DNA from 3 places in the Mesorhizobium sp. M0001 genome. Region 3 is predicted to be linked to each of the others. Evidence: predicted binding sites of a transcription regulator. Region 3 holds the regulator's gene; each other region holds the start of a gene.
The links. The regulator LexA, encoded in region 3, represses DNA repair genes until DNA is damaged. The targets are predictions, from matches to a motif close to TGTTCNNNNTGTGTTCNG.
Positions count from the first base shown of each region.

Region 1: NKK50_RS30575 (PA0069 family radical SAM protein) is a predicted target of LexA. The motif match lies at 7,192-7,209, and genes of this name have one in related genera.
Region 2: NKK50_RS23710 (putative DNA modification/repair radical SAM protein) is a predicted target of LexA. The motif match lies at 7,755-7,772, and genes of this name have one in related genera.

Region 1 is NZ_JAMYVS010000026.1:7,267-17,588, forward strand. Features, by position in the region: gene NKK50_RS30525 (polyprenyl synthetase family protein) at 1-918, opposite strand, end outside; gene NKK50_RS30530 (putative signal transducing protein) at 1,140-1,364, shown strand; gene NKK50_RS30535 (tRNA1(Val) (adenine(37)-N6)-methyltransferase) at 1,364-2,158, shown strand; gene NKK50_RS30540 (S49 family peptidase) at 2,279-3,136, shown strand; gene NKK50_RS30545 (membrane protein) at 3,209-3,394, shown strand; gene NKK50_RS30550 (4-(cytidine 5'-diphospho)-2-C-methyl-D-erythritol kinase) at 3,421-4,314, shown strand; gene moaB (molybdenum cofactor biosynthesis protein B) at 4,301-4,855, shown strand; gene NKK50_RS30560 (GFA family protein) at 4,982-5,413, shown strand; gene NKK50_RS30565 (hypothetical protein) at 5,403-6,377, opposite strand; gene NKK50_RS30570 (glycosyltransferase) at 6,630-7,133, opposite strand; gene NKK50_RS30575 (PA0069 family radical SAM protein) at 7,284-8,438, shown strand; gene rnhB (ribonuclease HII) at 8,593-9,288, shown strand; gene NKK50_RS30585 (F0F1 ATP synthase subunit B) at 9,513-10,004, opposite strand; gene NKK50_RS30590 (F0F1 ATP synthase subunit B) at 10,015-10,322, opposite strand, start outside.
Region 2 is NZ_JAMYVS010000009.1:196,054-206,375, forward strand. Features, by position in the region: gene NKK50_RS23670 (DUF2000 family protein) at 1-153, opposite strand, end outside; gene NKK50_RS23675 (AraC family transcriptional regulator) at 200-1,063, shown strand; gene NKK50_RS23680 (MarR family winged helix-turn-helix transcriptional regulator) at 1,074-1,544, opposite strand; gene NKK50_RS23685 (CobW family GTP-binding protein) at 1,966-3,018, shown strand; gene NKK50_RS23690 (WD40 repeat domain-containing protein) at 3,267-4,241, shown strand; gene NKK50_RS23695 (hypothetical protein) at 4,243-4,695, opposite strand; gene NKK50_RS23700 (aspartate aminotransferase family protein) at 4,851-6,233, shown strand; gene NKK50_RS23705 (glutamine synthetase family protein) at 6,269-7,654, shown strand; gene NKK50_RS23710 (putative DNA modification/repair radical SAM protein) at 7,774-9,009, shown strand; gene NKK50_RS23715 (UdgX family uracil-DNA binding protein) at 9,012-10,322, shown strand, end outside.
Region 3 is NZ_JAMYVS010000004.1:294,532-304,853, reverse strand. Features, by position in the region: gene NKK50_RS14325 (molybdopterin molybdotransferase MoeA) at 1-290, shown strand, start outside; gene NKK50_RS14320 (hormone-sensitive lipase) at 336-1,166, opposite strand; gene NKK50_RS14315 (AMP-binding protein) at 1,333-2,958, shown strand; gene kynA (tryptophan 2,3-dioxygenase) at 2,955-3,791, shown strand; gene kynU (kynureninase) at 3,898-5,142, opposite strand; gene NKK50_RS14300 (GntR family transcriptional regulator) at 5,310-6,074, shown strand; gene lexA (transcriptional repressor LexA) at 6,278-7,060, shown strand; gene NKK50_RS14290 (ComEC/Rec2 family competence protein) at 7,054-9,510, opposite strand; gene arr (NAD(+)--rifampin ADP-ribosyltransferase) at 9,622-10,038, opposite strand.

The DNA.
Region 1 (10,322 bases), on a different contig from region 3:
GAAATGGCGGGCGCGGCCGATGGTGTCGGCAATGGCGCCATGGCGGGTCATCAGGCCGATCGCCTTTTCCAGGCCGGCATCGTCGGTGACATTGTCCTCGATGGCGCGCTTCCAGAAGGTGCGCTCGGCCTTGGTGCCGCGCCGGTAGGCGAGGATGACCGGCAGCGTAACCTTGCCTTCGCGGAAATCGTCGCCGACATTCTTGCCCAGCTCCTGGCTGGAGCCGCCATAATCCAGCGCATCGTCGATGAGCTGGAAGGCAAGGCCGAGATTCATGCCGTAGGAGCGCAATGCGGCGCGATCGTTGCGCGTCGCCGATGCGATGACCGGACCGACCTCGGCGGCAGCCGAGAACAGCGCCGCGGTCTTGGCCTTGATGACGGCGAAATGCTCGTCCTCGGTGGTATCCAGGTTCTTGGCTGCCGCCAGCTGCATCACCTCGCCCTCGGCGATGATCGAGGCGGCGCTGGACAGGATGTCGAGCGCTTCCAGCGAACCGACATCGACCATCATGCGAAAAGCCTGGCCGAGCAGGAAATCGCCGACCAGCACGCTCGCCTGGTTGCCCCAGATCATGCGGGCGGTCTTCTTGCCGCGCCGCATGCCGCTCTCGTCGACGACGTCGTCATGGAGCAGCGTGGCGGTGTGCATGAACTCGACCGCGGTGGCGAGCTTGACGTGGCCCTCGCCGGAATAGCCGAACATCTGGGCCGCCGCGAGCGTCAGCATGGGACGCAGCCTTTTGCCGCCCGACGAGATCAGATGATTGGCGACCTCCGGGATCATCTCGACGTCGGAGCCGGCCTTGGACAGGATCAGTTTGTTGACGCGCCCCATATCGGCTGCTGTCAGGTCGATGAGATCCTTGATGGAGGCGGGTTCCCGCTTCCCGTTTTCGATGTTGAGAACGACACCCACCAACAAACACTCCCGTCTTTGATCACGCGTGCGACGGCACCCTGGTCCCGCCTGGGACTCTAGGGCGGCACATACGGGCACGGCAAGAGGCGAATTGGCGCGGCTGCGGTGACGGCGTGTCAACCTTAGCGACCGCATGCCGTTGCCCGAAAACCGCTCCACACTTTTGGTCGCCATGCTCCGGCGTTTACATCAACGCTGCAACCTGCGAACTTCGTCCGATGATAGAACTCGTGCGCACCAACGATGCCGTGATCATCTCCTTTGTCGAATCGCTGATGCGCGATGCCGGGATTGCCTGCTTCGTCGCCGACCAGAACATGAGCATTCTCGAAGGGTCGATCGGTCTTTTGCAGAAGCGCGTCATGGTCGATGCCGACCAGGCCGATCAGGCGCGGCGCATCTTGAAAGACGCCGGCATCGAGAACGAAATCCGCCAGACATAATGGCTGAAGCGAGCGCGCTTACCAGCGATACGCCGGCCCATACGGTCGATGCCTTCCATCGCGGCCGCTTCTGGCTGGTCCAGCCCAGGACAGGGCATCGCGCCGGGATGGATGCCATGATGCTGGCGGCAGCAGTTTCATCCGGCTTTTCTGGACGCCTCGCCGATTTCGGCGCCGGCGCCGGTGCGGCGGGTCTTGCCGTGCTGTCGCGCTGCCCAGAGGCGCAGGTCGTGCTCGTCGAACGGTTGACCGAGATGGCAGGCTTCGCCACAACCACGCTCGCCCATCCCGGCAATGCGCATCTCGGCAATCGCGCCTCGGTGCTGACCGCCGACGTCACGCTGTCGGGCCGGGCGCGGACGCAAGCCGGCCTTGCCGACAATTCCTTCGATTTCGTCATCATGAACCCGCCCTTCAACGCGGCGCAAGACCGCGCCACGCCAGATCCGCTGCGGCGGCAAGCGCATGTCATGGACGACGGGCTGTTCGAAAGCTGGATCCGGAGTGCGGCTGCGGTCGCCAAGCCGCGCGGCGGCCTGGCCGTCATTGCGCGGCCGGAACAGCTTGGCGACCTCCTCCATGCGCTGTCGGGCCGCTTCGGCGACGCCGAGATGCTGGCCGTGCATCCGCGCCCGGAAGCAGCCGCAATCCGCATTGTCGTCAGGGCAGCGCTCGGCGCGCGCGGCAAGCTGTCGATCCGCCCGCCTTTGATGCTGCATGGGCAAACGGGCGACGGCCCGTCGGAACGAACCGAGATGATCAACAACGGACTGGCGTCGCTGTTTGGCGATTGATTTGGGCCCGTCAGTGTCGTTGCCGCAAAACCGGCACACAGTTGGCTGAGATGGATTGCAGCATTGCCGTTGACCGGCAAATCCCTACATGCGTTGAAGCCATTTGGAGACAGCCACCTCGTGAACCGCCTTTTCAACCGCCTGCTGCCGAAATCCTGGCGATCCAGCGTCGTCACCATTCCCGTCATCAGGCTGCATGGCACCATCATGGCCGGCGGCGGCCCGTTCCGGCCGAGCCTCTCCTTGGCGTCCACCGCCGCCCTCATCGAAAAGGCGTTCCTGTTCGATGCGCCCGCCGTCGCCATTTCGATCAATTCGCCTGGCGGCTCGCCGGTGCAGTCGCGGCTGATCTTCAAGCGCATCCGCGACCTCGCGGTCGAGAAGAACAAGAAGGTGCTGGTCTTCGTCGAGGATGTGGCGGCCTCGGGCGGCTACATGATCGCGGTCGCCGGCGACGAGATCTTTGCCGATCCGTCCTCCATCGTCGGTTCGATTGGTGTCGTCTCGGCCTCGTTCGGCTTTCCCGAGTTGATGAAGAAGATCGGTGTCGAGCGCCGTGTCCACACCGCCGGCCAGAACAAGGCGGTGCTCGACCCGTTCAAGCCGGAGAAGAGGGAAGACGTCGAGCGCCTGAAGGCGCTGCAGCTGGAAGTGCACGAGACCTTCATCGACCTGGTCAGGGAACGCCGTGGCACCAAGCTGAAGGACGATCCGGACCTGTTCACCGGCCTGTTCTGGACCGGCAAGAAAGGGCTGGAGCTTGGCCTCGTCGATGCGTTGAGCGACATGCGCACGGTACTGAAAACCCGCTTCGGCGCGAAAACCCAGCTCAGGCTGGTCACCGCGCCGCGTGGCCTGTTTGGCCGCATCGGCCTGTTCGGCTCGAACTTTTCAGCGCCCGATATTGCCGCCGCCGCCGCAAGCGGCGTGATCGATGCGGCGGAAGAGCGCGCATTGTGGGCTCGCTTCGGGCTTTGAAAAAGCAGGGAAAGAGTCTAGCATGAGGGCTTGACAGTCTGCCTTGCCGCCTTGCGAGGGAGGAGCTTTGAAATGCCACAGATCATTTTCTTCGCAGTTGTCGGCGCAGCCGCTTATTTCGGCTACCGCACCTTCGTCCGCGAGGCCGAACGTGTGACCGCCAAGGTGCGGCGCACCGAAAAGCAGGCAGCCAACGGCACCAACGGCACGCTGGTCCAGGATCCCAAGACCGGCGAATACCGCCTGGCCAAGGACTGAGCATCATCCCGTCAGCAGCCGACAGTTTGGATGCCGCAGCCCGGACGTGGCTTGCGCCCGCCAAGATAAATCTGGCGCTGCACGTCACCGGCAAGCGCGCCGACGGCTACCATCTGCTCGAGAGCCTGGTCGTTTTCACCCGCTTCGGCGACAGGGTCGAGATCGAGCCTGCCGACGCCGACCGGTTCTCCGTATCGGGCCGTTACGCGACTTCCGTGCCGATCGACGACAGCAATCTGGTGGTGAAGGCGCGCGAGGCGCTGCGCAGGCAGGCCGGCCAGCAGAGCACGCCGCCGGTTGCCATCCGGCTGGAAAAGAACCTGCCGATCGCATCCGGCGTCGGCGGCGGATCGAGCGACGCGGCGGCGGTATTGCAGGGTCTTGTCCGGACCTGGGGGCTCGACATCGGCGAGGCCGAACTGAGCCGGATCGGTCTCACGCTCGGCGCCGACGTGCCGATGTGTCTTGCGGCAAAACCGCTGGTTGCGCGTGGCGTCGGCGACGAGCTGTCGCTGGTGCCGGATTTTCCGGCGCTCGCTTTGGTGCTGGTCAATCCCGGCGTCGCCGTCTCGACGCCTGATGTGTTCAACGCACTTGAGAAACGCGACAATGAGGGATTGCCGCCGCTGCCGCGTGCATTTGACTTCCACAGTGTCCGCAACTGGCTGGAGATCACCCGCAACGATCTCGAACCGGCGGCGCAGGCGATCCAGCCGCCCATCGGCCGAGCGCTTTCCCTGCTGAACAGGGCCGGATCTGGATTCTCGCGCATGTCGGGCTCCGGCGCGACATGCTTCGGACTGTTCGAGACCGGCAATGTCGCCAAGCGCGCCGCCGCCGAGATCCGCAGCCGCGAACCGGAGTGGTTTGTCGCCGCGACACGAAGCATCGCTTCAGAGGGGGCCGATGACCAAAATTGACGAAAGCCGCCCCTTCATCCCGGTGCGCATCGCGGTGCTGACGGTGTCCGATACGCGCAGCCTTGCCGACGACAAATCAGGGCGGACGCTGGCCGATCGCATCGTCGAGGCCGGCCATGTCCTGGCCGCGCGCGACATCGTCACCGACGACCGGGAGAAAATCCGCGACAAGGTGCTGGGCTGGTCGCGCGACGAAGACATCGATGTCGTCATCACCACGGGCGGCACCGGTTTTACCGGCCGCGACGTGACGCCGGAGGCGCTGGAGCCGATCTTCGAGAAGCGCATGGATGGCTTTTCCGAAGTGTTCCACCGCATTTCCTACGACAAGATCGGCACCTCGACAGTGCAGAGCCGAGCGACGGGCGGCGTCGTCAACGCCACCTTCGTCTTCGTGCTGCCGGGCTCGCCCGGCGCCTGCAAGGACGCTTGGGACGGCATCCTGAAACCGCAGCTCGACTACCGCCACATGCCCTGCAACTTCGTCGAGATCATGCCGCGCCTGGACGAGCATTTGCGGCGCGGCAAGGCCGCCTCGTAAACCAAGGCAAAGTGCCGGCCAAGTGCTGCCTTTGTCAGGCAGAATGGCGGCTGCGCCTTCGAGAGGTCATTTCCTCCGGGTCGTCGGGCGGATAGTCTGTCGCCAAGTCAAGACGGAAGAGATCCAATGAGCGCGCACCGCGGCGGCTGCCATTGCGGCAACATCCACCTGACCTTCGAAACCGGAATTGAGCCGTCCGAGATGGAGATCCGCGCCTGCCAATGCGCCTTCTGCGTCCGGCATGGCTCACGCGCCGCCGCCGATCCGCAGGGGCGATTGATCGTCGCGGCCGAGGACGAGGCCCGGCTGCACCGATACCGGTTCGGATTGCGCACCGCCGATTATCTCATCTGCCGGGACTGCGGCGTCTATGTCGCTGCTGTGACCACCGACGGCGAACCGAGAGCGATCGTCATCGTCAATGCGCTGGATGACCGGCCGCGGTTCAACCGCGAGCCGGTCCCAATGGACTATGATGCCGAGAACAAAGAGGGTCGCATTGCCCGGCGGCAAGCGCGCTGGATGCCGGTCGAGATCCGCTCCGGCCTCAGCGGATGACCGGTTCGCCGTGGAAGCGGCGGCGCGAGGGCGGCGAGACGCCGAAGCCGACCTCCATCATCAGCCGTGGCGTGGTGGACGGCACGGTGCCCATGTGGAAGCCGAACGGGTCCTCGACGAAGCCGAGGCCGGCCTCGCCGGTCAGCGTGACCGGGCTGTCGTCGCCATAGACCTTGAGCACGTCTTGCGCCGGATGGCCGACCAGCAGCGTCAACTGGTGCTTGAGGCTGCGCCTGTTGTGGCTGCCTTTGACATAGACATGCGGGCCGGTGCCGGCATCGCAGGGCTTGAGATAGAAGAAGAATTTCAGCATCCGCCAGTCGTCGAGATCGAAATGATATTTGCCGAGCGAGGCAAGGTTCTTGTCGGCGTCGGAAGCCTCGCCGGTCGGAAAGCTCCACCAGACACGCGTGGTGATCAGCTTTGCCTGCCCGCCCAGATAGTGCTGGGCGATGTCGAGCAGCAGCGGATCGTTTTGGATGGCGAGTGCTGCCTTGCAGCTGAGGATGCGCTCGAAATAGTGGCCGCTGAGCAAAGAGCGGCCGAACCGCTTCTCGGCTTCTGCGTGTTCTCCGGGCATGAATTCGAGCCGGCGGTCGAAATTGCCGAAGCACGGCGTGCTCTGAGCAAAGCTGGCGATCTCTTCGTGGATTGCCTGCGGAAGGACCAGTCCGGAGAACAGGCCATCGGCGCGCAGCGCCGCGACGATCGACTTGAGGTCGACGCCCCTGAACATCGTCGCTCCGGCACTCTGCGCGGGGCGCGCGGCTTTGGCGCCAAGCCAGTGCAGTTTGCGCGCCGGCATGGTGCGGGCAAGCACGAACATCGGCAGCCATGCGGGATTTTCGCGCAGGTCGGACAGATAGGTCGGGATACGCACCGCAATGCGGCGGAGCTGGCTGCCGTTGCGGGCAATGGCTTCCAGACTGGGGGCGCCGGATTTGTCAGGGGACGAAAGGTTCATCGGGGTCCTCAGATATGAACGGCAGCAACGACGACGCGGCGCTTGCTTACCGCTCCGGCACTACCCAAGCCCCGATATCCCGCATCAACGGAATGCTAATCCCGCGTCAGCTTTTGTGCAATGCACAATAGCTTTTTGCGGCGAAAAAGAGGGATGGTGCTGCGACCGTGCCAATGCGGATGAGGCGCCGACGCTGCCCCTCATCCGCCCTTCGGGCACCCTTCTCCCTGGGAACGGGAAAAGGGAGAAAGATCACTTCTTCGGCGCCAGCCAGATTTCGGCGTCGAGCCGCCTGGTGGCGAGACCGCGCGCAAGGGCTTCGGCGCTGTGCGCGTTCTTCGACAGGGCAGCGGCCTGGCGCTTGCTGATGACCAGCCCTTCGGCCAGCGCCCGGTTGCCCGAAAACACCCGTGACAGGAACGGCGTGCGGCTGCCGCGCGCACGGGAAAAGCGCGCCGGCATGGTTTGCCGCGCCGTGTGAGCGACAACGTCGTCGATCCAGCCCTCCGCCAGCCTTGCGCCGGGTTCCAGAAACAGCAGCCAGTCACCCTTCGCCTGCCTGATTCCCGCGGCAATGCCGCCGGCCACGAAGTGGCAGCCGGCATGATCGGCAACCCGATGCGTCTGGTCGGTCGAGCCGGTGTCGCAGACGATGACATCGCGCACCACGCCCTCGACCGCGCCGCCGATCAACGAGGCGAGCGTGCGGGCAAGGCCTTCTTCGTCATCCCGGGTTTCGATGAGAACGCTGAGCATTTTTAGCCGAATAGCGGAAAGCCCGGCGCAGCGCCAGTTTTGCATGGCCCAACGAAAAAGTTCTTGCTTTGTTCTCATCAGCGAAATAGGATTATTTTCATGAACAGAGCGATTCGACAGCCAGCCGACAGTCCTTGGGAAAGGGCCAAAATGGAACATATCGTGCGTGCGGACATTGCTGCTTTCGGAGCAGGGCGAGCCGAGATGGCCAATGCGATGATCGAACAGAGCGGCATGCGCGTCCGTCCGGATCGCAACCGCGGCCGTTCCGCGGGCATCAACCCGTCCGGCCGGTTCGAGCCGGTCAGCCGGCATGTGTTCGACGACGGCTGGAATTCGCTGGAGGAATTGCCGCCGTTCAAGACCGAAGTGCAGGTCGAGAAGCCGCGCACCATCATCACCCGCAACGAATCGCCCGACATTTCCTTCGACCGCTCGATCAACCCCTATCGCGGCTGCGAGCATGGCTGCGTCTATTGTTTCGCCCGGCCGACGCATTCCTTCATGGGCCTGTCGCCGGGGCTGGATTTCGAAGCGAAGCTGTTTGCCAAGCCGGATGCGGCGCGGCTGCTCGACAAGGAACTGTCGAAGGATGGCTATCAGCCGCGCACCATCGCGATCGGCACCAACACCGATCCCTACCAGCAGATCGAGAAACAATACCGGATTATGCGCGAGATCCTCGAAGTGCTGGAGGCGCGCGGCCATCCGGTCGGCATCGTCACCAAATCCCATCTGGTGACGCGCGACATCGACATCTTGTCGCGCATGGCCGAACGGGGCTTGGCCAAGGTGGCGCTGTCGGTGACGACGATGGACCGCATGCTGGCGCGCACCATGGAGCCACGCGCGTCGACGCCGACCAAGCGGCTTGAGGCAATCCGGCAGCTTTCCGATGCCGGCATCCCGGCCTCTGTCATGGTGGCGCCGATCATTCCCGGCCTGACCGACCAGGAGATGGAGCGTATCCTCGATTCGGCACGCGCCGCAGGCGCCCGCGAGGCCGGCTATGTCATCCTGCGCCTGCCGCTCGAGGTGGCGCCGATCTTCAAGGACTGGCTGCTGCGCCACTATCCCGACCGCTACCGGCACGTGATGTCGCTGATCCGTTCGATGCGCGACGGCAAGGACTATGATTCGGAATGGGGCAAGCGGATGAAAGGCGCCGGCCCCTATGCCTGGCAGATCGGCCGGCGCTTCGAGATCACGGCCAAGCGGCTCGGCCTCAACGCCGAGCGGCGCACGCTCCGAACCGACCAGTTTGTCGCCGCCGCCAAGGCGACCGAGCAGCTGATGCTGCTCTGAGAGTAGCGCCTGCCCTGCCCTCGTGGTTGGCAGGCGACCCAAGAATCCCGTCCGGCCTGTCCCCCGGCCTGCAGACGGTGCCCTCCCGGTCTTGCCCCACTCGACCCTGGAGGGACTTGCGGAGAATCGGAGCCGATGCGAACCTCGCCGCAACATGGCTCGCGCGCGTTCCGATTCTCCGCTTCTTTTAGAAATCGTCGAAAAGCCCGACTTCTCCTTCGAGACGAAGGCGATGGCTGAAGGCCTGTGGCCGGTGGCAGGCATGGACGAGGCCGGCCGCGGTCCGCTGGCCGGGCCGGTGGTGGCGGCGGCGGTGATCCTCGATCCCGCCAACATTCCCGACGGGCTAGACGATTCCAAACGGCTCAACCATTTGCAGCGCGAGGCGCTGTTCCTGAAAATCCTGGGGTCAGCGCTCGGCGTGTCGATGGCCTCGGTCAGCGCCGAAGGCATTGACGGCAGCAATATCCTCAAGGCCAGCCTGGAAGCCATGCGCCGCGCCCTTGCCGGCCTGCCGATCCAGGCGAAGCTGGCGCTGGCCGATGGCCGCGATGTGCCGCCGGGCCTCCTCTGCGAAGGCCGCGCGCTGATCAAGGGCGACCAGCGCTCGCAATCGATCGCCGCCGCCTCGATCGTCGCCAAGGTGATGCGCGACCGCATGATGTGCGGCTGCGGCAGCCACCACGAACGCTACGGGTTCGAAGTCCATATGGGCTACGCCACCGTGCGGCACCGCACCGCGATCGAAGCGCATGGTCCGGTGGCAAGGCTGCACCGGGCGTCATTCGCGCCGTTCAGGCTGGGTGGAGTTGAGGTGGTTGAGCAAGAGAGCTTCGCCGGGTTGGAGTAATGATAATCTCCCCCCTTGAGGGGGAGATGGCCGGCAGGCCAGAGGGGGTCGCCGCGCGTGAAGCGCTAGCCCTTACTGGCCGCAGAAAGAGCGTCGCGGCCGGTCGCACCGAACCCCTCTGTCGCTTTTGGCGACATCTCCCCCTCAAGGGGGCAGATTGTCCGCGCTCAACAAAAAAGCCGCCAGGTTGCCCGGGCGGCTTGATGTCAGCGAGTTAACCCCGCTCAGTTCAGCCTGGCCTTCACGTCCTGCAGCGCGGACTTGAACAGGTCGGCGCCGGCCTTGGCGTCGATCTTGCCGGCAAGCAGCGTGCGGGCCGCCTCGACGGCGATGTCGACGGCGCTGGCGCGCACTTCGGCGACGGCTTCGCGCTCGGCCTGGCCGATCTTCTGCTCGGCAAGCGCAGTGCGACGGGTGACATAGTCTTCGGTCTTCTTGTGCGCCTCGGCGGCAAGCATGTCGGCCTCGCGCTTGGCGGCAGCGACGATGGCTGCGGCCTCCTGCTCGGCTTCCTTGCGCTTCTTCTGGTATTGGCCGAGCAGTTGCTGGGCCTCTTCGCGCAACCGGCGGGCTTCCGCAAGCTCGTCGCTGATCTTGGTCGCACGGGCGTCGAGCGACTTGGCGATCAGGCCTGGCACCTTGATGTAAACGGCAACGCCGAGGAAAATGACGAGGGCAACCGTTGCCCAAAGCGTTGCGAGAGATGTGGCGTCCATGATGTGCTCCTCACCGGGCCACGGATTTGACCGCAGCCGAGATCTCGGCCTTGCTCGTCTTGCCGCCGACAAGCGCATCGACGATGGCTGAAGCGGTGTCCTCGGCAATCATGCCGACTTCCTTCATGGCGTTGGCCTTGATGGAAGCAATGCTGGCCTCGGCCTCGCCGAGCTTCTTGTCGAGGGCGGCCTCGACCTTCTTGCGGGCAGCCTCGGCTTCAGCCTTGGCAGCGTCGTTGGCCTGCTGGCCGATCGCGTTGGCCTTGGCCTTGGCTTCCGCCAGTTCCTGCTCGTAAGCGGCAACGGCGGCGTCGGCCT
Region 2 (10,322 bases), on a different contig from region 3:
ATTATAAAGGTTGCCGGCGCGGTCGCGGTAGGGTTCGCCGATAATGGCGGGGAATTGCGCGACGATGCCGCTGGTCAGGAAGGCGGCGACGTTGAGCTTTTGCCAGACGGCGAGATCGTCCCGCAGCACGATTGCAAATTTCGTATCGAACACCAAAATGAGGACTCCGGAGCACGCCCATGAAGGGCAGGGATAGGTGATGACGCACGATCTAGACGGTGAGGCGACACAGGGTCTTGGACGTTCGTGCGCGGATGAAGACCGGATCGTCTCGGCGCCAGGCAGCACCGGCATCGAGCGCATCGAGGCGCATTTCCATGGCAACGCCTTCGACCTGCACCGTCATGATACACTTGCCGTCGGCGTGACGCTTTCCGGTGTGCAGCGCTTCCACTACAGGGGCACTGTCAACCACAGCCTGCCCGGCCAGGTTATCGTGCTGCATCCCGACGAAGTGCACGATGGCGGCGCCGGGACCGAGGATGGTCTGCGCTACCGGATCCTCTATCTGGAACCCTCACTGCTGCTCGACTGCCTCGACGGCGCGCCGCTGCCTTTCGTCAGGGATGCTGTGGTCAGCGATCCTGCCTTGCGTGGCACGCTGCTTTCGGCCCTGTCGCCGCTCGATGAGGAACTGGACGAGCTGTTCGTCGCCGATTTCGTTGCGGAGCTGGCGCAGCATCTGGGGCGTCATGCGGGACAGAAAGCAAAGCCGATGGGGAAGTCGGCCTCGCGTGCGGCAGCGCTGGCGCGCGGCTATCTCGAGGAGAATGCCGAGCGGTCCGTTCGTTCCGATGAGCTGGAAGCCGTCACCGGGCTCGACCGCTATGCGCTGTCACGCCATTTTCGCGCGACCTATTCCACCAGCCCGCATCGGTTCCTGCTGATGCGCCGGCTGCAAAAGGCAAGACGGATGATCGAGGTGGGCGAGCCGCTGGCCGAGATTGCCGTTGGCGCCGGCTTCAGCGACCAGAGCCATTTCAACAGGCATTTCAAGAAAGCATTCGGCCTGACGCCCGGCCGCTGGTCGACCCTGGTGCGCGGGCCTTCGGTAGCCGCCTAGGTGAGGAAGATCAATCGTCGATGTCGCCATCGTCGTCGACAAGCACCAGCTCCTCGTTCGACAAATTGGCCTCGATGCGGGCGAGCAGCTTGAACAGCGTCTTCTGTTCTTTCTTGTCGAGGCCCTTCAACGCCTGCTTCTCGGTCTTCTTCACCGACTTCTCGATGGCGTGGATGATCTCGCGGCCGGTGTCGGTGAGAAAGATATGCGCCTGGCGTGCATCCGCGGAAGAAGCGCGCTTTTCCAAAAAGCCCTGGGCCTGCAGCCGGTTGATGGTCTTGGTGATGGTCGGCGGGCGCACGCCGAGGCGGCCGGCGAGATTGCCGGGCGTCTGGCCGTCCTCGCGGTCGAGCGTCAGCATGATCTGGTCCTGGCCGGCATAGAAGCCGTGCGCCAGAAGCCGCGCCGCCAGCGCGGTCCTTGCCAGCCTTGCCGCCGAATGCAGCCGGCTCATCGTTGCAGTCTTGTCCGCCTTGGCCATGGTGATCCCTCTTCGGCCGTACCGGTGCGTGCAGCATAGACGCAGCCGGCCGGTTGGCAATCGACGATCAAAAAGATTCCGGCTTTCGAAACAGCTTTGCCGGCAAGCATTTGTGGTGCTCGAAATGGTGATGCCAGATGTTTATTTCAGTTAGATGACAAACGAGTTTCCGCCAAGGCGATTGCAACGGTTTGACGCGGCGCGGCTCAGCACAGGTCAACGAAGAGGCGTTTCCAGCGACACGTTGATGGTCGGCATCCCTCGCACTCGGCCTCTCGGGTCTACCCATCCGCTTCGTCAATCCTGGGTCAAACACCCAGGCGGTTTGCCTCGTGCAAAAGGCCGGCACACATCCTATATCAGGCCAACAATCCCTTCTTGCGGCCCGCAATTCCGTGGCCCAGCCATTTCGAGGCAAGATATGAGCGAAGCACAGACGCAAATCCCCGTGACCGTTCTCACCGGCTATCTCGGCGCCGGCAAGACGACGCTGCTCAACCGCATCCTGTCGGAAAACCATGGCAAGCGTTATGCCGTCATCGTCAATGAATTCGGCGAGATCGGCATCGACAATGATTTGATCGTGGAATCCGACGAGGAAATCTACGAAATGAACAATGGCTGCGTCTGCTGCACGGTGCGCGGCGACCTGATCCGCGTCGTCGAAGGCCTGATGCGCCGTCCCGGCCGCTTCGACGCCATCGTCGTCGAGACCACCGGCCTCGCCGATCCGGTGCCGGTGGCGCAGACCTTCTTCATGGACGACGACGTGCGCTCCAAGACCAAACTCGACGCTGTCGTGGCCCTGGTCGACGCCAAGCACCTGCCGCTCAGGTTGAAGGATTCCAAGGAAGCCGAGGACCAGATCGCGTTTGCCGATGTTGTCGTGCTGAACAAGACCGACCTGGTGACGCCCGAAGAGCTGGCCAAGGTCGAAGCGACCATCCGCGCCATCAACCCGGCGGCCAGGATTCACCGCACCACGCGCGCCGGCGTGGCGCTGTCCGAAGTGCTCGACCGCGGCGCCTTCGACCTGTCGCGCGCATTGGAAAACGATCCGCATTTTCTCGAGGCGCACGATCATGATCACGACCACCATGATCACGACCACGATCACCACGACCATGATCACGACCATCATCATCACGATCACGCGCATCCCTCCGACATCCATGACGTGACCGTGCAGTCGGTGTCGCTGCGCGGCGGCGAGATGGACCCGAAGAAATTCTTCCCGTGGATCGAGAAGATCACTCAGATGGAAGGTCCCAACATCCTGCGGCTGAAAGGCATCATCGCGCTCAAGGGCGACGACGAGCGCTATGTCATCCAAGGCGTGCACATGATCATCGAAGGCGACCACCAGCGCGCCTGGAAAGACGGCGAAAAGCATGAGAGCCGGCTGGTGTTCATCGGCCGCGAGCTTGACGCCGAACGGCTGAAGAAGAGCTTTGACGCCTGCCAGGCGGCTTGATTTCCGGACTCTATGGCGCTAGCGCTGCCCGCTCTTCCTTCTCCCCTTGTGGGAGTAGGTGGCCTCGCGAAGCGAGGTCGGATGAGGGGTGCTCCAGCTCGGCACCGACGGCGATCCGTCCAACACCCCTCATCCGTCTCGGCGCTGCGCGCCGATCCACCTTCTCCCACAAAGGGGAAGGTTGACGCCAGGCCTGGCCGCCTCAATGGCTTCCCGGGAGTGGTGACAGCTTCATTGGAATGGTCCTGATGCCCACAGTTGCTCCCCTCGACCTGGAAGGTCACTGCCTTGCCGCCGTCTTCCTCGACAACGTGCCGCATTATGCGCTGGCCGATGGGACAGTTCATAGGCTCGACAACGGCCACAAGACAATTCAGGCCAATGACGGCCTGCTCTCCACGTTCCATGACGCCGCCAACGACCGCCTGATCACCGGCGGCGAGGACGGCAAGATTTTTGCTGTCACCGCAGGTGGCACCGTCGGCGAATTGGCGAGCGCCGGCAAGAAGTGGATCACCAGCGTCGCCGCCGGGCCGCAAGGCGCTATCGCCTATGCCACAGGCAAGACTGCGTTCGTGCGCTTTGCCGACGGCAAGACCAAAGAGTTTGCCCATCCGCGTTCGGTCGAGGGGCTGGCCTTCTCCCCCAAGGGCATGCGCTTCGGCGTCGCCCGCTACAATGGCGCGACGCTGCATTTCCCGGCCGCCGACGGCAGGCCGGTGGAGCTGGAATGGGCCGGTGCCCATACCGGCGTCACCTTCTCGCCGGATGGCGCCTTCCTCGTCACCACCATGCAGGAAAACGCGCTGCATGGCTGGAAGCTCGCCGACGGCAAGCACATGCGCATGACCGGCTATCCCGGCAAGGTCAAAAGCCTGTCGTGGAGCGTGAAGGGCAAATGGCTGGCGAGTTCCGGCGCGCCGGCGGCGATCGTCTGGCCGTTTTCGGGCAAGGACGGCCCGATGGGCAAGGCGCCGCTGGAGCTCGGCACGCGCGGCAACGCCATGGTGACATCGGTTGCCTGCCATCCGAGCCAGGATGTCGTCGCCGTCGGCTATGATGACGGCATGGTCATGGCGGTGCGCTTTACCGATGCCAAAGAGGTGCTGTTGCGCCGCCCGGGCAAGGGCGCCATCACCGCGATGATGTGGGATAAGGAAGAGCGCCGGGTCGCCTTCGGCAGTGCCGCCGGCGACTGCGGCGTCATCGATATCTCGGCGTGACCTATTCGGCTCCGCACGACACCTTGCCGGTCAATTCTTTCGGCTTGCCGTCCTGTTCCGTGTCGGCGGCGTTGTCGTAGACGGCAAGCGTGTACCGGCCGTCATAGACGCCCTCGTCACTGGTCTTGGTCAGGATCGTCAGTTCGACAGAGTTGAATTTATCTCCGAGCTGATGCTCGTGGTAGACGTTCAGCCGCAACTCCTTGTCGTCCAGCCAGTACTGGGTGAGGTCGGAATCCTCGAAGACGGTCTTGCGCAGACTGTCGCCTTCCGGCCGGCCAAGTATCTCGAGATCGCCGCGAAAATTGAAGGTCGGGCCGCCCATACCTCTGGTGACCCCGGCGCCGACCTCGAATTGCACCGCTTTGTCATCGACGGAACACCAGACGCCGCCCGATGCGGAAGCCGCAGCGGCCGACAAGAGTAGCGCAATAGCGCAGATGATCGTCCGCATTTTTCTCCCCAAACCACAGACCCGATCGCATTGGCGCCCGACTGCGCCGGAAGGTCAAGTCTGCCGAACTTGCTGCTGACCCAATGCAGCGCACCAACACGGCCAATTGCGGTTGCCGTCGCCAATTGGGTAGTGTGCCGGCCGAGAGGGATTTCATGCACAGCACGAACAGTTCAAAGGCGTCCATTGGCGGTATCAGCCGTGACCGCATCGCTGCATTGCGGACAAGCGAGGCGAACACCTTCCGCAAGGCGCGGCCGAAATCGCAGGCCAAGGTCGGTAACGGCCTGCCAGGCTTCTTCGGCGGTGTGCCGATGCACTGGATGAACGACTGGCCGACGCCATTCCCGATCCTGGTCGAAAGCGCCAAGGGCGCCGCCATCACGGATATCGACGGCAACAGGCTGGACGATTTCTGCCTCGGTGACACCGGCTCGATGTTCGGCCATTCGCCGCCGCCGGTGGCGCGCGCCATCCGCCGCCAGGCCGGGCGCGGCCTGACCTATATGCTGCCTTCGGAAGATCCGCTGGCCATCGGGCCGCTGCTCACTCAGCGTTTCGGTCTGCCGTTCTGGCAGATCGCCACCACCGCCACCGACGCCAACCGCTTCGCGCTGCGCGTCGCCCGCGCCGTCACCGGCCGCGAAAAGATACTGGTCTTCAACGGCTGCTATCACGGCTCGGTCGACGAGACGATGGTCCGGATGGTCGACGGCAAGCCCGTGAATCGGCCGGGGCTGGCGGGTGAGTTTCGCGACCTGACCAAGACGGCGAAGGTCATTGAATTCAACGATGTCGCCGCGCTGCAAGCAGCGCTCAAGGACAAGGATGTCGCCTGCGTCATTGCTGAGCCGGTGCTGACCAATTCCTGCATGGTGCTGCCCGATCCGGGTTTTCACGACGCCTTGCGCAAACTGACGCGCGCGGCCGGAACGCTGCTTCTGATAGACGAGACGCACACGATTTCGACTGGACCCGGCGGCTACACCAGGAAATTCGGGCTGCAGCCCGACCTGTTCGTGCTGGGCAAGCCGATCGCCGGCGGAGTGCCGGCAAGCGTGTGGGGCATGAGCGACGAGGTCGCCTCGCGCTATGCCGACTACAATCGAACCAAGGAGCCGGGCTATTCCGGCATGGGCACGACGCTGTCGGCGAACCCGCTGCAGTTCGCAGCCATGCGCGCAACGCTCGAAGAGGTGATGACGCAGGAGAATTATGCCCGGATGGATCGCCTCGCCCTGCGGCTCGATGCCGGGCTGACCGGCGTCATCGATCGCTACAATCTGCCCTGGCATGTCGCCCGCGTCGGCGCCCGCGTCGAGTTCATCTGCGCCCCTGGCCCGCTCAGGAACGGCGCCGAAGCCGAGACTGCCCATGCGCCGGAGCTTGAGGCGGCTATCCATGTCGCGCTGGTCAACCAGGGCGTGCTGATCGCGCCCTTTCACAACATGATGCTGATCTCACCGGCCACCACCGGCGCCCAGGTCAACCGGCTGATCACCGCCTTCGCCACGGTTGCGGCAAGGCTGACGGCATGAGACAAGCTGCCAAGCCAAACTCGAGTACACTAATCATGACTTCACCTTCGGGCTCGACGCCCGCCGAGGCGCAAGCCTTTCTCGACGCCCATCCCGAAATCGAAGCCTTCGATATCGTCTTGACCGACGCCAACGGGGTCGGCCGCGGCAAGATCGTGCGCCGGCATGAGCTGAAAAGCATCTTCGAGGGCGGCCGCCACATGCCGATCTCGATCCTCGGCCTCGACATCACCGGCGAGGATGTGCACGAAACCGGGCTGATCTGGACGACTGGAGACGGCGATCTCAGGGCATGGCCGATCCCCGGCACGCTGGTGCCGCTTTACGGCACGAACCCGCCGCGCGGCCAGTTGCTGATGGCGATGTACCATCTCGAGGGACAGCCTATGTCGTCGGACCCACGGCTGGCGCTGGCCAGGCAGGTCGACATCTTGGCGGCCAAGGGCCTCTATCCCGCCGGCGCCTTCGAACTCGAATTTTTCCTGCTTGCCAATGAGCGTGACGCCGACGGCAAGGTAAAACCGGCGGACGCCGTGCTCGACGGCCGCCGCTCGGCCAAGACGGAAGTCTATTCCGTCGACCATCTGCACGGCATGGAGCCGTTGTTTTCCGACATCTATGCCGCGGCTAAGGCGCAAGGCATTCCGGCCGAAACGGTGATTTCGGAATACGCGCCCGGCCAGTACGAGCTGACGCTGAATTACCGCAAGGATGTCATGCGGGCGGCCGACGACCTCGTCATGTTGAAGCGGCTGGTGCGGGCGCAGGCGCGCCGCCATGGTGTTACCGCCTGCTTCATGGCCAAGCCGATCGAAAAATATGCCGGCTCCGGCATGCATTTCCATGTTTCGCTGCAGGACAAGAACGGCCGCAACGTTTTTGCCGAAGCCGGCGGCGAAAGCTGGTCGCTGCCGCTGCTGCAGGGGCTCGGCGGGCTGATCCAGACCATGGCCGAATCGATGCTGGTGTTTGCGCCGCACGCCAATTCCTGGCGGCGCTTCGTCTCGCAGTCCTATGCGCCGGTGGCGCCGACCTGGGGCGTCAACAACCGTTCGGTGGCGCTGCGCGTGCCGGCCGGCGACGCCAAGAACCGGCGCATCGAGCACCGGCCGTCGGGTGTCGACGCCAATCCCTACCTGATCGCGGCAACGGTGCTGGCCGGCATCATCAAGGGTCTGGATGAAGGCCTCGACCCCGGCCCCGAAACCACTGGGAATGGCTATGAAGCCGCCGTCACGCGCACGACCATGCCGGTCGACTGGCGCGCCGCGATCGAGGCGGCGCGGGCCTCGAGCTTCCTGAAAGAGGCGCTTGGCGAGGATCTGCATCGCACCTTCGTGGCGATCAAGCAGTCGGAGTATCTGCGCGTCGCCCGCACCGTCAGCGAGCTGGATTACCACCTCTACCTCCATGAGGTCTGAGAGACCGCCTGGAACTCGGGCAGTCGTCCTGCTAGCCCGACGATCAGGCGGCGATTACTTTTTCGCCGCCTGCATCAAATGAGGTGGCGCTGCAGCCTTCAAGAACATATCATGAACGGATGAGCGCACCTACCGTCCGTGAAAAGCTGGCAATCCTGTCTGACGCCGCCAAATACGATGCTTCTTGCGCCTCGTCGGGCTCGGCGAAGAAGGATTCGCTCCAATCCGGCGGTATCGGCTCCACAGAAGGCATGGGCATCTGCCATTCCTACGCGCCGGATGGCCGCTGCATTTCGCTCCTGAAAATCCTGCTGACCAATTTCTGCATTTACGATTGCAGCTACTGCATCAACCGCTCGTCATCGAATGTGCGCCGCGCCCGCTTCAGCATCGAGGAGGTGGTGAAGCTGACCATGGATTTCTACCGGCGCAACTACATCGAGGGCCTCTTCCTGTCCTCAGGAGTCATCCGCTCCCCGGACGAGACCATGGCCGAGATGGTGGAGGTGGCGCGGCGGCTGCGGCTGGACGAAAAATTCTCCGGCTATATTCATCTGAAGACCATTCCGGAAAGCTCGGCCGAACTGGTCGAGCAGGCCGGGCTCTACGCCGACCGGCTGTCTATCAACGTCGAACTGCCGACCGATGAGGGCGTCAAGAAACTGGCGCCGGAGAAGAAGCCGGAAACGATCCGCCTTTCCATGGCGAACCTGCGCCGGAAGATGGAGGAAAAAGCCGAGCCGACGCTGAGGACCAAGAAGCGCGAACGCTTTGCGCCCGGAGGTCAGTCGACGCAGATGATCGTCGGCGCCGACAAGACATCCGACGACGGTATCTTACACTCCAGTGCGCGGCTCTATGGCAGCTACCATCTGCGGCGCGTCTATTACTCCGCCTTCAGCCCGATCCCGGATTCGTCATCGTCGCTGCCGCTGCAGAAACCGCCGCTGATGCGCGAGCACCGGCTCTATCAGGCCGACTGGCTGATGCGCTTCTACGGCTTTTCGCAGCCGGAAATCCTCGCCGGCAGCAGCGACGGCATGCTCGATCTCGCCATTGACCCCAAGCTCGCCTGGGCTTTGCGCAATCGGGCGAGGTTTCCCGTCGACATCAACCGCGCCGATCGGGAAGCGCTGCTGCGGGTTCCGGGTCTGGGCACCAAGGTGGTGGCGAAGATCCTTGAAACCCGCCGCCACCGACACATGCGGCTGGAAGATGTCGGACGGATCTGCCATTCGATCGCCAAGCTGAGGCCCTTCATCATCGCCGAAGGCTGGTCGCCGGGTAGACTGACGGACAAGACCGGCTTGCGCGACACGATCGTAAAGTCCTGCGAACAACTGTCTCTGTTTTGACCATGCAGCCGGCCCAGCTCGACCTTGCCCGATACACTGTCCGGCTAGCGAGCCAGACCGATTTCGCCGGTTGGCGCGATGCGGCACGGCGTCTGGCGCTGAATGAGGTCCGGCCTGAGGATATTAGTTGGGGTGTCGGGTCCGACGCCAATGATCCTCGAGATGCCTTGCCGGCGGTGCCAGAGGGCGCGCAGCTTACCGTCCCGCGCGAGTTCATCGCCCATGCCGAAACCGCCTTCTGCCACTCCGACCCCGGCCGGTTTGCCTTTCTCTACTGGATGCTTTGGCGCCTGCGCACCGAGCCGAAACTGCTGGCGATCGCATCCGATCCCGACACCAGGCGGCTCGAAGCCATGGAAAAGGCGGTGCGGCGCGACAGCCATAAGATGCATGCCTTCGTACGCTTCCGGAAGATCGGCGACGGCGAGAACGAGCGCTACGTCGCCTGGTTCGAGCCGGAGCATTTCATTGTCGAGCGCAACGCGGATTTCTTCGTTCGGCGGTTCACCGGCATGCGCTGGACCATCCTGACGCCCTATGCCTCCGCCGACTGGAACGGCGAAAGGCTGGCCATCGGGCCGGGTGCGGCCAAGGGCGATGCACCCGATCAGGACGACACCGAGGCGTTGTGGCTGACCTATTTCGAAAACATCTTCAACCCGGCGCGGCTCAAGGTGAAGGCGATGCAGAAGGAGATGCCGAAGAAATATTGGCGGAACCTTCCCGAGGCCTCGCTCATTCCAGATCTGATCGCAGGAGCGGACGAGGCCGCTATAGCCATGATTGCCAGACAACCGACGACGCCGGCGCCGCACCACGCCAAGCTGCAGGCAAGACATTGGCCGAAGCCCGAGCCGGCCGAGGCGCCGGATGAAGACGATGCCAAGACGATTTCCGATTTGCGCGAGGCTGCAAAGGGTTGTCGTCGCTGCCCGCTCTGGCGCGACGCGACACAGACCGTGTTCGGCGAGGGGCCGGATGACGCCAAAGTGGTCTTCGTCGGCGAACAACCTGGCGATCAGGAAGATCTCGCCGGCAAACCTTTTGTCGGGCCAGCGGGCAAAGTGTTCGATGCAATTCTCGATGACGCAGGCGTCGACCGGCAAAAAGTCTACGTCACCAACGCCGTCAAGCACTTCAAGTTCGAGCCGCGCGGCAAGCGCCGCATCCACTCGAAGCCAAATACCGGCGAAGTCCAGGCCTGCCGCTGGTGGATCGGCCGGGAGCTTGAGCTGATCAAGCCGGACCTCGCCGTGGCGCTTGGGGCAACGGCGGCGTTGTCGCTGCTGGGCAAGGCCATTGCCGTGACGAAA
Region 3 (10,322 bases):
GCTCGCAATTGTTCCTGAAGCCGTTATTGGCGCAGCTCGGCGGCCGTCCCCACCGGCAGGACATCCGCCAGGCTCAGCTTGGCGCCGCGATGCCGGCCAATGATCTAAGGCAAGACTATGTGCGCGCCGTGGTCCGGGAAGAAGCCGGCGCATTGGTGGCGACGCCGTTCGGCATCCAGGATTCCTCGATGCTGAGAATGCTGGCCGACGCCACCGGCCTGATCGTGCGCGAGCCCTTCGCTCCGGCGGCAGAAGCAGGCGCTGCTTGCAGCGTTCTGATGTTGCGCTGAAGGTCGCGGATCCAAGCCGTTAATTCCAAGAGATAAGACTGGTTGTTACTCCGCCAGCAATGTCCGCGTCAGCGGATGTGTCGGATCGGCAAGCCCGTCGACGATGCTGAAATGATGCCGGTCCGGCTCGACCACTGTGCTGGTCGTGGCGCCGAGGCCGATCCAGATGTTGGCAAGCAGCGCATTCTGGCGCAGGAACTCCGCCCGCTCGCCGCCGCCAGCCCAGCAGGTGATGCGCGCGCCCTGCATGGGGCGCAGCAGAACCGGGCTTTCGGCCAGTGCTTCCGCTTCATCGATGGCCAGTGTCGCGTTCATCCCCGTCCGCATGATCGGCCGCAGATCATGAACCCCGGAGATCGAGACGACATTGCGTATGCGGCCGGCCACATCGGCGGCCAGAGGCGTCGTTGTCGTCACCATCCTGGAGGCGAGATGGCCGCCGGCGGAATGCCCGGTCAGGATCACCGGCCCGCCGACCATCGTCGCCGCCTTGCCGATCGCCGCCGCGATTTCCCTGACGATGCCGGAAATGCGTATGTCGGGACAAAGCGTGTAAGTCGGGATTGCCACGGCAAAGCCATTGGCAACCGCGCCGTTGGCCAGATGCGACCATGGCTTGTTGTCGAACGCCTTCCAGTAACCGCCATGGATGAAGACGACGAGCCCTTTGGGCATGACATCGGGAAGGAACAGATCGAGCCTGTTGCGTGGACTGTCGCCATAGGAGATGTCGAGCTTGGCCCGACCGGACGCCGACATTGTGTCGCGAAAAGCCTGTGCCGGTGTGTCCCACGCGGCCGGCCAGCGATTGCTGCCGGCAATGTTGTCGCCGTTGGCGTAGGCATTGTCCCAATCGGCAACACGATGTTCGAGCATCTGCATCCCTCCCGGATGGCTTCAGTTCAGTCGACAGGAATGGCCGCCGAACAGGGCGGCGTCAATGCTGCGACCTAAAAACATTTTAGGCTTGAAACAAATTTCGACTGGTGCGATCCTGCGCCTTGTTCAGCCATGGGCGCGAGGCAGACAGGGGCAGCCGAAAATGCTTGGGCCATCAGCGCATATCGACACATTCACGCGCGACAACCTGCCGCCGCCGGAGCAATGGCCGGAGTTTTTGCTCGACGGCTTCGACTATCCCGACCACATAAATGCCGGCGTCGAATTGACCGACAGGCTGGTCGAAAAAGGATTCGGCGACCACACCGCGCTGATCGGCAATGGCCGCCGCCGCACCTACAAGGAACTGTCCGACTGGACCAACAGGCTCGCCCATGCCCTGGTCGAGAATTATGGCGTCAAGCCGGGCAACCGGGTGCTGATCCGCTCGGCCAACAACCCGGCCATGGTCGCCTGCTGGCTGGCCGCCACCAAGGTTGGCGCGGTGGTCGTCAACACCATGCCGATGCTGCGCGCCGGCGAACTCGCCAAGATCGTCGACAAGGCGGAAATCACGGTTGCGCTTTGCGATACAAGGCTGATGGACGAGATGACCGCCTGCGCCAAGAGCAGTGCGTATCTCAAGCAGGTCATTGGCTTCGACGGCACGGCCAACCATGACGCGGAACTCGACCGCGCCGCCCTCGACAAGCCGGTCACCTTCACTGCCGTCAACACCGGCCGCGACGATGTCGCCCTGCTCGGCTTCACCTCCGGCACCACCGGCGTGCCGAAGGCGACGATGCATTTCCACCGCGACCTGCTGATCGTCGCCGACGCCTATGCCCGCGAAATCCTGGAGGTGACGCCCGACGACATCTTCGTCGGCTCCCCGCCCCTTGCCTTTACCTTCGGTCTTGGCGGGCTCGCCATCTTCCCGCTGCGTTTCGGCGCCGCGGCGACGTTGCTGGAACAGGCGACGCCACCCAACATGATCCACATCATCGAGACCTACAAAGCGACCATTTCCTTCACCGCTCCAACCGCCTATCGGGCCATGCTCAAGGCCATGGATCAAGGCGCTGACCTGTCCTCGCTGCGCGTCGCGGTTTCGGCGGGCGAGACGCTGCCGGCGCCTGTCTTCGAGGAATGGACTGAGAAGACCGGCAAGCCGATCCTCGATGGGATCGGCGCCACCGAGATGCTGCATATCTTCATCTCCAACCGCTTCGACGACATGAAGCCGGCCTCCACCGGCAAACCAGTCGGCGGCTATCTGGCACGCATCGTCGATGACGAGATGCGGGAGTTGCCGCGCGGCTCTGCTGGCCGGCTGGCGGTGCGCGGCCCGACCGGCTGCCGCTACATGGCCGATGCCAGGCAAAAGGACTATGTCCGCGACGGCTGGAATCTCACCGGCGATACGTTCACGCAGGACGAGGATGGCTTCTTCCACTTCGCCGCGCGTTCCGACGACATGATCGTCAGCGCCGGCTACAACATCGCCGGCCCCGAGGTCGAAGCGGCGCTGCTCTCGCATCCCGACGTCGCCGAATGCGCGGTGACCGGCGCCGAGGACGGTGAACGCGGCCAGATCGTCGAGGCGCATATCGTGCTTGTGCAAGGTGTTTCGCCGGACGCATTGACCGTCAAACGCCTGCAGGACCACGTCAAGGCAACGATCGCGCCCTACAAATATCCGCGTTCGGTGAAGTTCATCGACGCCTTGCCCAAAACCCAGACCGGCAAGATCCAGCGCTTCCGGTTGCGCGCGGAGAAGAGCAATTGATTAAGCCGCACGATCCGGCGTCCGATGGCGCGCAGATGTCGTTCAAGGAGCGGATGTCCTACAGCGACTATCTGCAGCTGGACAAGGTGCTCGATGCGCAGGCGCCGCTGTCTTCGGCCCATGACGAGATGCTGTTCATCATCCAGCATCAGACATCGGAATTGTGGATGAAGCTCGCTTTGCACGAGATCGGCGCCGCGATCCGCTCGATCCGCGCCGACCGCCTCGAACCGAGCTTCAAGATGCTGTCGCGCGTCGCGCGCATCTTCGAGCAGCTCAACAATGCCTGGGACGTGCTGCGCACGATGACGCCAAGCGAATACACCGAGTTTCGCGACGCGCTCGGCCAATCCTCGGGCTTCCAGTCGTGGCAGTACCGCGCCATCGAGTTCATGGCCGGCAACCGCAACCTAGCCATGCTCGGGCCGCACAAGCACCGGCCCGACCTTACGGACAGGCTGGAAGCCATCCTGGCCACGCCGTCGCTCTATGATGAGGCGCTTCTGCTTTTGGCGCGCAATGGCTTCGACATCGGCGCCGATGCCGGGCGCACGGACTGGCGCGAGACGCGCGGTGAGAACGAAGACGTGCTGGCTGCCTGGCAAACCGTCTACCGCGACCCGCAGCGCTACTGGATGCTCTACGAACTGGCCGAGAAGCTGGTCGACTTCGAGGATTACTTCCGCCGCTGGCGCTTCAACCACGTCACCACGGTCGAGCGCATCATCGGCTTGAAGCGCGGCACGGGCGGCACCTCAGGCGCCTCCTATCTGAAGAAGATGCTGGAGGTCGTGCTGTTTCCGGAGCTCTGGACGGTCCGCACCCGGCTCTAGAGCATTTCACCGTTTAGCGTAAACGGCGAAATGCTCTAGCTCTTTGATTTGACGCAATTGCGGACGGAAAACCGCTTCACACTTTTCCTGAAATTGCTCTAGTTCCTCAGGTGACCGCGGTCTTCACCGCGAAGCGGGCGTCCTGCCAGGCGCCGGTGCGCAAAATATCCTCCAGCGCTTCGACCGCCTGCCAGACATCGCCATAACCGACATAGAGCGGCGTGAAGCCGAAACGGATGGTCGACGGCGCCCGGAAATCGCCGATCACGCCGCGCTCGATCAGCGCGCGCATCACCTGATAGCCATGCGGATGGAGGAACGACACCTGGCTGCCGCGCTGGCTGCCGTCGCGAGGACTTTCCAGTTCAAGCCCGTAGGCGCCGCATCTGGCTTCGACGAGCTGGATAAACAGGTCGGTCAGCGCGATGCTTTTTCTGCGCACCGCCGCCATGTCGACGTCGTTCCAGATATCGAGCGCGCCCTTGAGCGCCCGCATCGACAGCACCGGCTGCGTTCCGCATAGGAAGCGGCGGATGCCGCTGCCGACGGCAAAGCCCTGCTCGAAGGCAAACGGCCGCGCATGGCCCCACCAGCCGCTGAGCGGCTGGCTGATATCACCATGGTGGCGCTCGGCCGCGTAGATGAAGGCCGGCGAGCCCGGGCCGCCATTGAGGTATTTGTAGGTGCAGCCGACAGCGAAATCGGCACTGGCACGGTCGAGTTCGACCGGCAAGGCGCCGGCGGTGTGGCAGAGATCCCAGATGATCAGCGCGCCGGCGTCATGTGCCTTGCGCGTCAGCGCCGGCATGTCGCGCAACTGGCCGGATTTGTAGTTGACGTGGTTGACCAGGATGACGGCAACGCTGTCGTCGATCAGCTCCTCGATTGCGGCCGCGTCGACGCCCTCCAGCCGCAGCCGCGTTCTCGGCCGGGTGGAGGCGACGCCTTCGGCCATGTAGAGGTCGGTCGGGAAACTGTCGCCCTCGGCAACGATGACCGACCGATCCGGCCGCATGCCGAGCGCTGCGTGCAGCAGCTTGTAGATGTTGATCGAGGTTGTGTCGCAGACCACCGTCTGCCCGTCAGCCGCGCCGATCAGTCGTCCGAGCTGATCTCCCAGTTCCACCGGCATGTTGAACCAGCCAGCCGTGTTCCAGGCGCGAATGAGGTCGTGCGCCCATTCCTGCGTGGCGGCCTGCTGCAATTCGCTGAAGACGGCTGGTGACGCGGCACCCAGGGAATTGCCGTCGAGATAAATCACGCCTTGCGGCAAGACAAAGCGTTCGCGCATGGAGCGCAGCGGATCGGCGGCATCCATTGCTTCGATTGCAGCGAGATCGGGTGTCATCATGATTCGCGCCCCTCCATGGACAAACGCGCGCGGCGGAGCCTGCCCGCCCAAACATGCCGGCGATCTTGAGGGGTCGCCCTTGAACTGTCAAACATTATATATAATTCACCCATTGAAAGGCTTTGATATATAATGCTCAGCCGAGCGTTTATGTCTGATGGATCACGATGCTGGATGACGAGCAGACCTCGAAGACGGAAGTGGCCTATCGCCTGCTCAGGCGCGATATTCTTGCGACCCGGCTGGCGCCTGCCGCGCCGTTGAAGCTGAGCACGCTGCGCAACACCTACGGCATCGGCTGGACGCCGTTGCGCGAGGCGCTGTCGCGGCTGGAGGCGGAACGGCTTGTGACCGCCATCAGCAACCGCGGGTTTGCGGTCGCTCCCGCCTCTCGGGCGGAGCTCGAGGATTTGGCGCGTGCGCGGCTGGTGGTCGAACTGCCCCTGCTGGTGGAATCGATCGAGAAGGGCGACCGTGAGTGGGAAGACGCGGTCGTTGCCGCCCACTATCGTCTCTCACGGTGCGGGTCTGTTCTCGACGATCCATCGGATGATGCGGTCGACGCGTGGTACGAAAAACACGATGCCTTCCATGCGGCGCTGCTCAGTGCCGCGACATCCAGCTGGCTGCTGCGCTTCAATGCGACGATTTCCGACCAATTGCATCGCCATCACCGCTTTCTGGGTCTGGTCCCGACGCTGCGCGCCGCCGCCGGCCGCACGGATGGACACCGGAAGGCCGTGGCGGCCCTGCGCGACGCCGTGGCGATCGAACACCATACCGCCCTGATGGAAGCGGCCCTCGATCGCGACGTCGAACGTGCGAAAACTCTGATGACCGCTCACATCGGCTACACGCTGCAGGTCTATGCCCAGAGCGAACCCGGCGCGGATGCTGCGCAGCCCCGTCCGAAAAGGAAGCGGCGGTCGTAGCCGACGCGCAGGGCACTTTGGCTTCGTTTCACCCGTTGCCGGCAAATGGGCGCAGGCGGCGCTCGCAGCGCCGAACGTTACGCTGAACAAAACGTCAACACATTCATTAAACTTTAAAAGGTTGCGGAACACAACTGGAACAGATAGTGTTTGTTCTGGGTTTGTTTTTTCTGATTCTGATTTCAGAACCCTTGGGGGCCGCGATGCTGACGCGCAAACAACATGAGCTTCTGATGTTCATCCATGAACGCCTGAAGGAGAGCGGAATCCCGCCGTCCTTCGACGAGATGAAGGAAGCGCTCGACCTCGCCTCCAAGTCCGGCATCCACCGCCTGATCACGGCGCTTGAGGAGCGCGGTTTCATTCGCCGGCTGCCGAACCGGGCGCGCGCGCTGGAAGTGCTGCGGCTGCCCGACTCGATCGCACCAGGCCTCAATGCGGCGAGGAAGTTTTCGCCGAGCGTGATTCAGGGCAGTCTTGGTCAAACCGGCCAAGGGCAAGGCGGCCAAGGACAAGGCGCGATGGGCCAAGGCGGTCTCGGCCGCCAGATCAAGCCGGGCTCGCCGTCGCGTTCGATGTCGGCCGGCAATGACGATGCCGTTTCCGCGATTTCAATCCCGGTTATGGGACGCATCGCCGCCGGCGTGCCGATCGACGCCATCCAGCATCAGACCCATTCGATCTCGGTGCCGCCCGATATGATCATGGGCGGCGAACACTACGCGCTCGAGGTCAAGGGCGATTCGATGATCGAGGCCGGCATTTTCGATGGCGACACGGTCATCATCCGCAATGCCGACACAGCCAGCCCCGGCGAGATCGTGGTGGCGTTGGTCGACGATGAGGAAGCGACCCTGAAACGCTTCCGCCGCAAGGGCGCCTCGATCGCCCTGGAAGCCGCCAACCCGGCCTACGAGACCCGCATTTTTGGACCGGACAGGGTGAAGGTGCAGGGCAAGCTTGTCGGATTGATCCGGCGCTACTGAGCCGGCTTGGGTTTGTATTTTTCACGCTGGTTGTAAGGCGGCAGGCCGCGCGCTTCGCGGGAGAAGCGGCGTTGCTCGTGCCAGGGGCGATACGGCTTGTCGACGGCGAAGCGGATGGTTGGCGCTGCAGCTGCCGATTGCGGATCGAAGAAGACGGCGGCGCTGCCGTCGCGGGCCAGCTGTTTCTTCGTCACGACCAGCACCAGCGGGTCGCGGCACGGATTGTAGGCGGTGGCGTCATCGATGACGATCAGGCTCGCGAAGGCACAGGCCGGCCGCGCCGTCTTGCGGTCTTTCGCAAGCGCTACAATGGCTCCGGAAGGGTGCCGGGCGATACAGAGATCGCCCATGCAATAGAAGGGCGACCCGGGCGGCAGATCGAGCGGATCGAGATCGAACCGCGTATCTGTTGCCTCGAAAATCTCGGGCGGGATAATGGTTTCGGCCCGCAGCGCCCGTTTCCAATTGTCCGTGGTGAATTCGTTGGAGCGTTCGCGGTTGAGGGCGAGTTCGCCGCCACCTATCGGCATGGCCACCAGATGTGCGTCCTCGGATATGAGCACGTCGGGCGTAAGCACCTGCGGCACCGTCAACAGGCCGGCCAGCGCGAAAGGCACGGCCGCCAGCCTGAGCCAGGTGGTGGCCATGGTGGCGATGACGAGGGCGACCGCCACCAACAGCACCGAGCGGATGGAGATCAGCCCGACGGCGTCGACCGGCGAGCGCTCGGAAATCCAGGCCGATATAGCGATCATCGCCATCAGACCCTTGCCCATCACATAGAGGAGCGGCCCGTCGGCGCCGAACGGCATCGCCAGTGCGCTGAGCACGGCAAAGGGCATGACGATCAACGAAACAATCGGCATCACGGCCAGATTGGCGATCAGGCTGAGCGGCGACACACGCTGAAAATGCCAGATGGCGAACAGCAAGGTTGCACTGCCGGCGATGATCGAGGTCATGGCGAGGCCGCCCATGGCCAGCGCGAATTTTCGCGACAGGAAGCCGACGAAGGAGCGCTTTGCCAGCGGCGTTCTCACCTTGTCGGCGCGGTAATCGGCCCAGCCGGCATAGGCGCCGACAAGGGCGGCGGTGGCGGCAAACGACATCTGGAAGCTGGGACCGACCACCTCGTGCGGCGACACCAGGATGACGGCAATGGCGGAGATCGCCAGATTGCGCATGGTGAGTGCGGCGCGATCAAACAGCACGGCGACAAGCATGACCGCCAGCATGATGAAGCTGCGCTCGGCGGCAACCACGACGCCTGAAATGACGAGATAGGCGGCGATGGAGACGAGTGCTGCCACTGCTGCATATTTCTTGACTGGGCGGCGCGAAGAGAAATCGGGAAACAGCGCAAAGGCGCCACGCAGCAACACCATGATGGTGCCGGCAACCAGCGCCATGTGCAGGCCGGAGATGGAGATGATGTGGTAGATGCCGGTGCGCCGCATCGCTTCGTTGACCTCGTCCGGGATGCCGGCGCGCACCCCGACAATCAACGCCGCGGCAATCTCGCCTTCGGCGCCGCCGATTTTGCCCCTGATATGGTCGGCAATGTTTTCGCGCGCGTTCTCGATTGCCGAGGAGAGCCGCGCGGTCAGCGGCGGCGGTCCCTGCGTAGCAATGGTTTTCGGATTGCCGAGAAAGAAGCCGCTGCCGCCGATACCGGTGAAATAGCTGTCGAAGGAGAAATCGTAGCTCTCCGGCCGCACCGGACCGGTCGGCGGCAACAGCCTGGCATAGCCGGTGATCAGGGAGCCGGCGGTCATATCGGCGGGAACGGTCCGCGCCGAGAGCCTGACCCGCTCCGGGGCGTAGCGCAGCTCGGGGTAAGCGGTCGAAACCACATCGAGCGTCAGCCTGATGCGGCCGCTTTCCATCTGTTCGAGACTGACGACGCGGCCGGTCAGCCGTGTCTGAATCTCGGAGCCGAGCATCTGCGTTCCGGCGCGCCAAGTCTCGACTTTGGCGGCGACGACGCCGAGCGCGCACAGCATCGCGGCCATGCAGAACAGATGCGTCCTCGGCCGCGATCGCGTGGCGAGGGCGCAACATGTCGCCAGCACCACAATGGCGATTGGCTGCGCAAAGCCGGGCTCGCCGGCCAGCGAGAAATAAATGATGACGCCGGCCGCCAGGAAAACCGGCACCAGCAGGAAGGCGACGCCCCGGTCGAGCTCCGTGTTGGCGGCCACGGCAAGGCTGCGGCGGAGCGCGGGCCATGACGGACGGCGAAGCCGTCTGCGCAGACGGGCGATAGATCCGGGCGCTGTGACTTGCGCCGGCAACGCGTGACCGGGCAGCGCAGGCGCGACGCCGGGATGCGGCTCAGGCAGCGCGAGGGGCAGCGGCTCGGCATAGGGACTATCGGCAAACAGCGAGCGTTCGCTGACGCTTGCCTCGGCGCCTTCGCCTTCCTTCGTGCCCCGGCCACGTCCAGCCATCGGGTCTGCCCCTTGCGCCCCAGACCCCTATGCTACATGAACGCGCAAAGCGCGAAAGTCCGCGTGATCACGTCCACCGCGCCGGAATCGACCATCACCTGGCAAGGACGCTCAATCCTCAATCATATCCTGGCCCTCCGCTCTCACGCGAGCAAGCCCATCGTGCATTGCCTTCAATTGTTCCGGTGTATGACCCTGCCATTCACCGAGTTCACCCTGGATGAGCAACGGATCACGGGAGCGGTAGGATTTCGTCGGATTACCGGGAAATTTTTTGTCGGTCAGGTTAGGGTCATCCATAAAAAACCCTGTCGGCTTTACGATGTAAATCCTTTGACGACCGTCACCCGTTGCAAGCTCTGCTCCCCAGATGGCGGCTTCCAGTGTCTGGGTGAAATAGATCCATGACAGTGGTTTACCTCTGAAATTGGAAGGGTGGCCGACGCTCAGCAGATCCCCGGGTTTCAAATCCGCCCGGGTACCATGGTAGAACGGATCACCCTCCGTATGGTCGGCGTTTTCGGTCATCGGTAGTCCTTCTTTCAATCATGCCTCCTTCGTGGCGAGACCGGCCTGCACACAGTTGCGGTGTTCACGATAATGATTGCAGAAAGGTCAATATGCGTGACCAAGCCAACGCTGTCACGGCGGCGTTGTAGTCGGGCAGTGCCGCATCCGTGAAGAAATGTCCGCTCGTCAGAGGGGGCTACCACCGTCGCAGCGATGTTCCAGGCACTGTGACGGACGCTGCAGCCGAATGAAACCCAGACATTGACGCTGCTGCCAAACGAGGTTGCGCGGAGGGTGCGAAC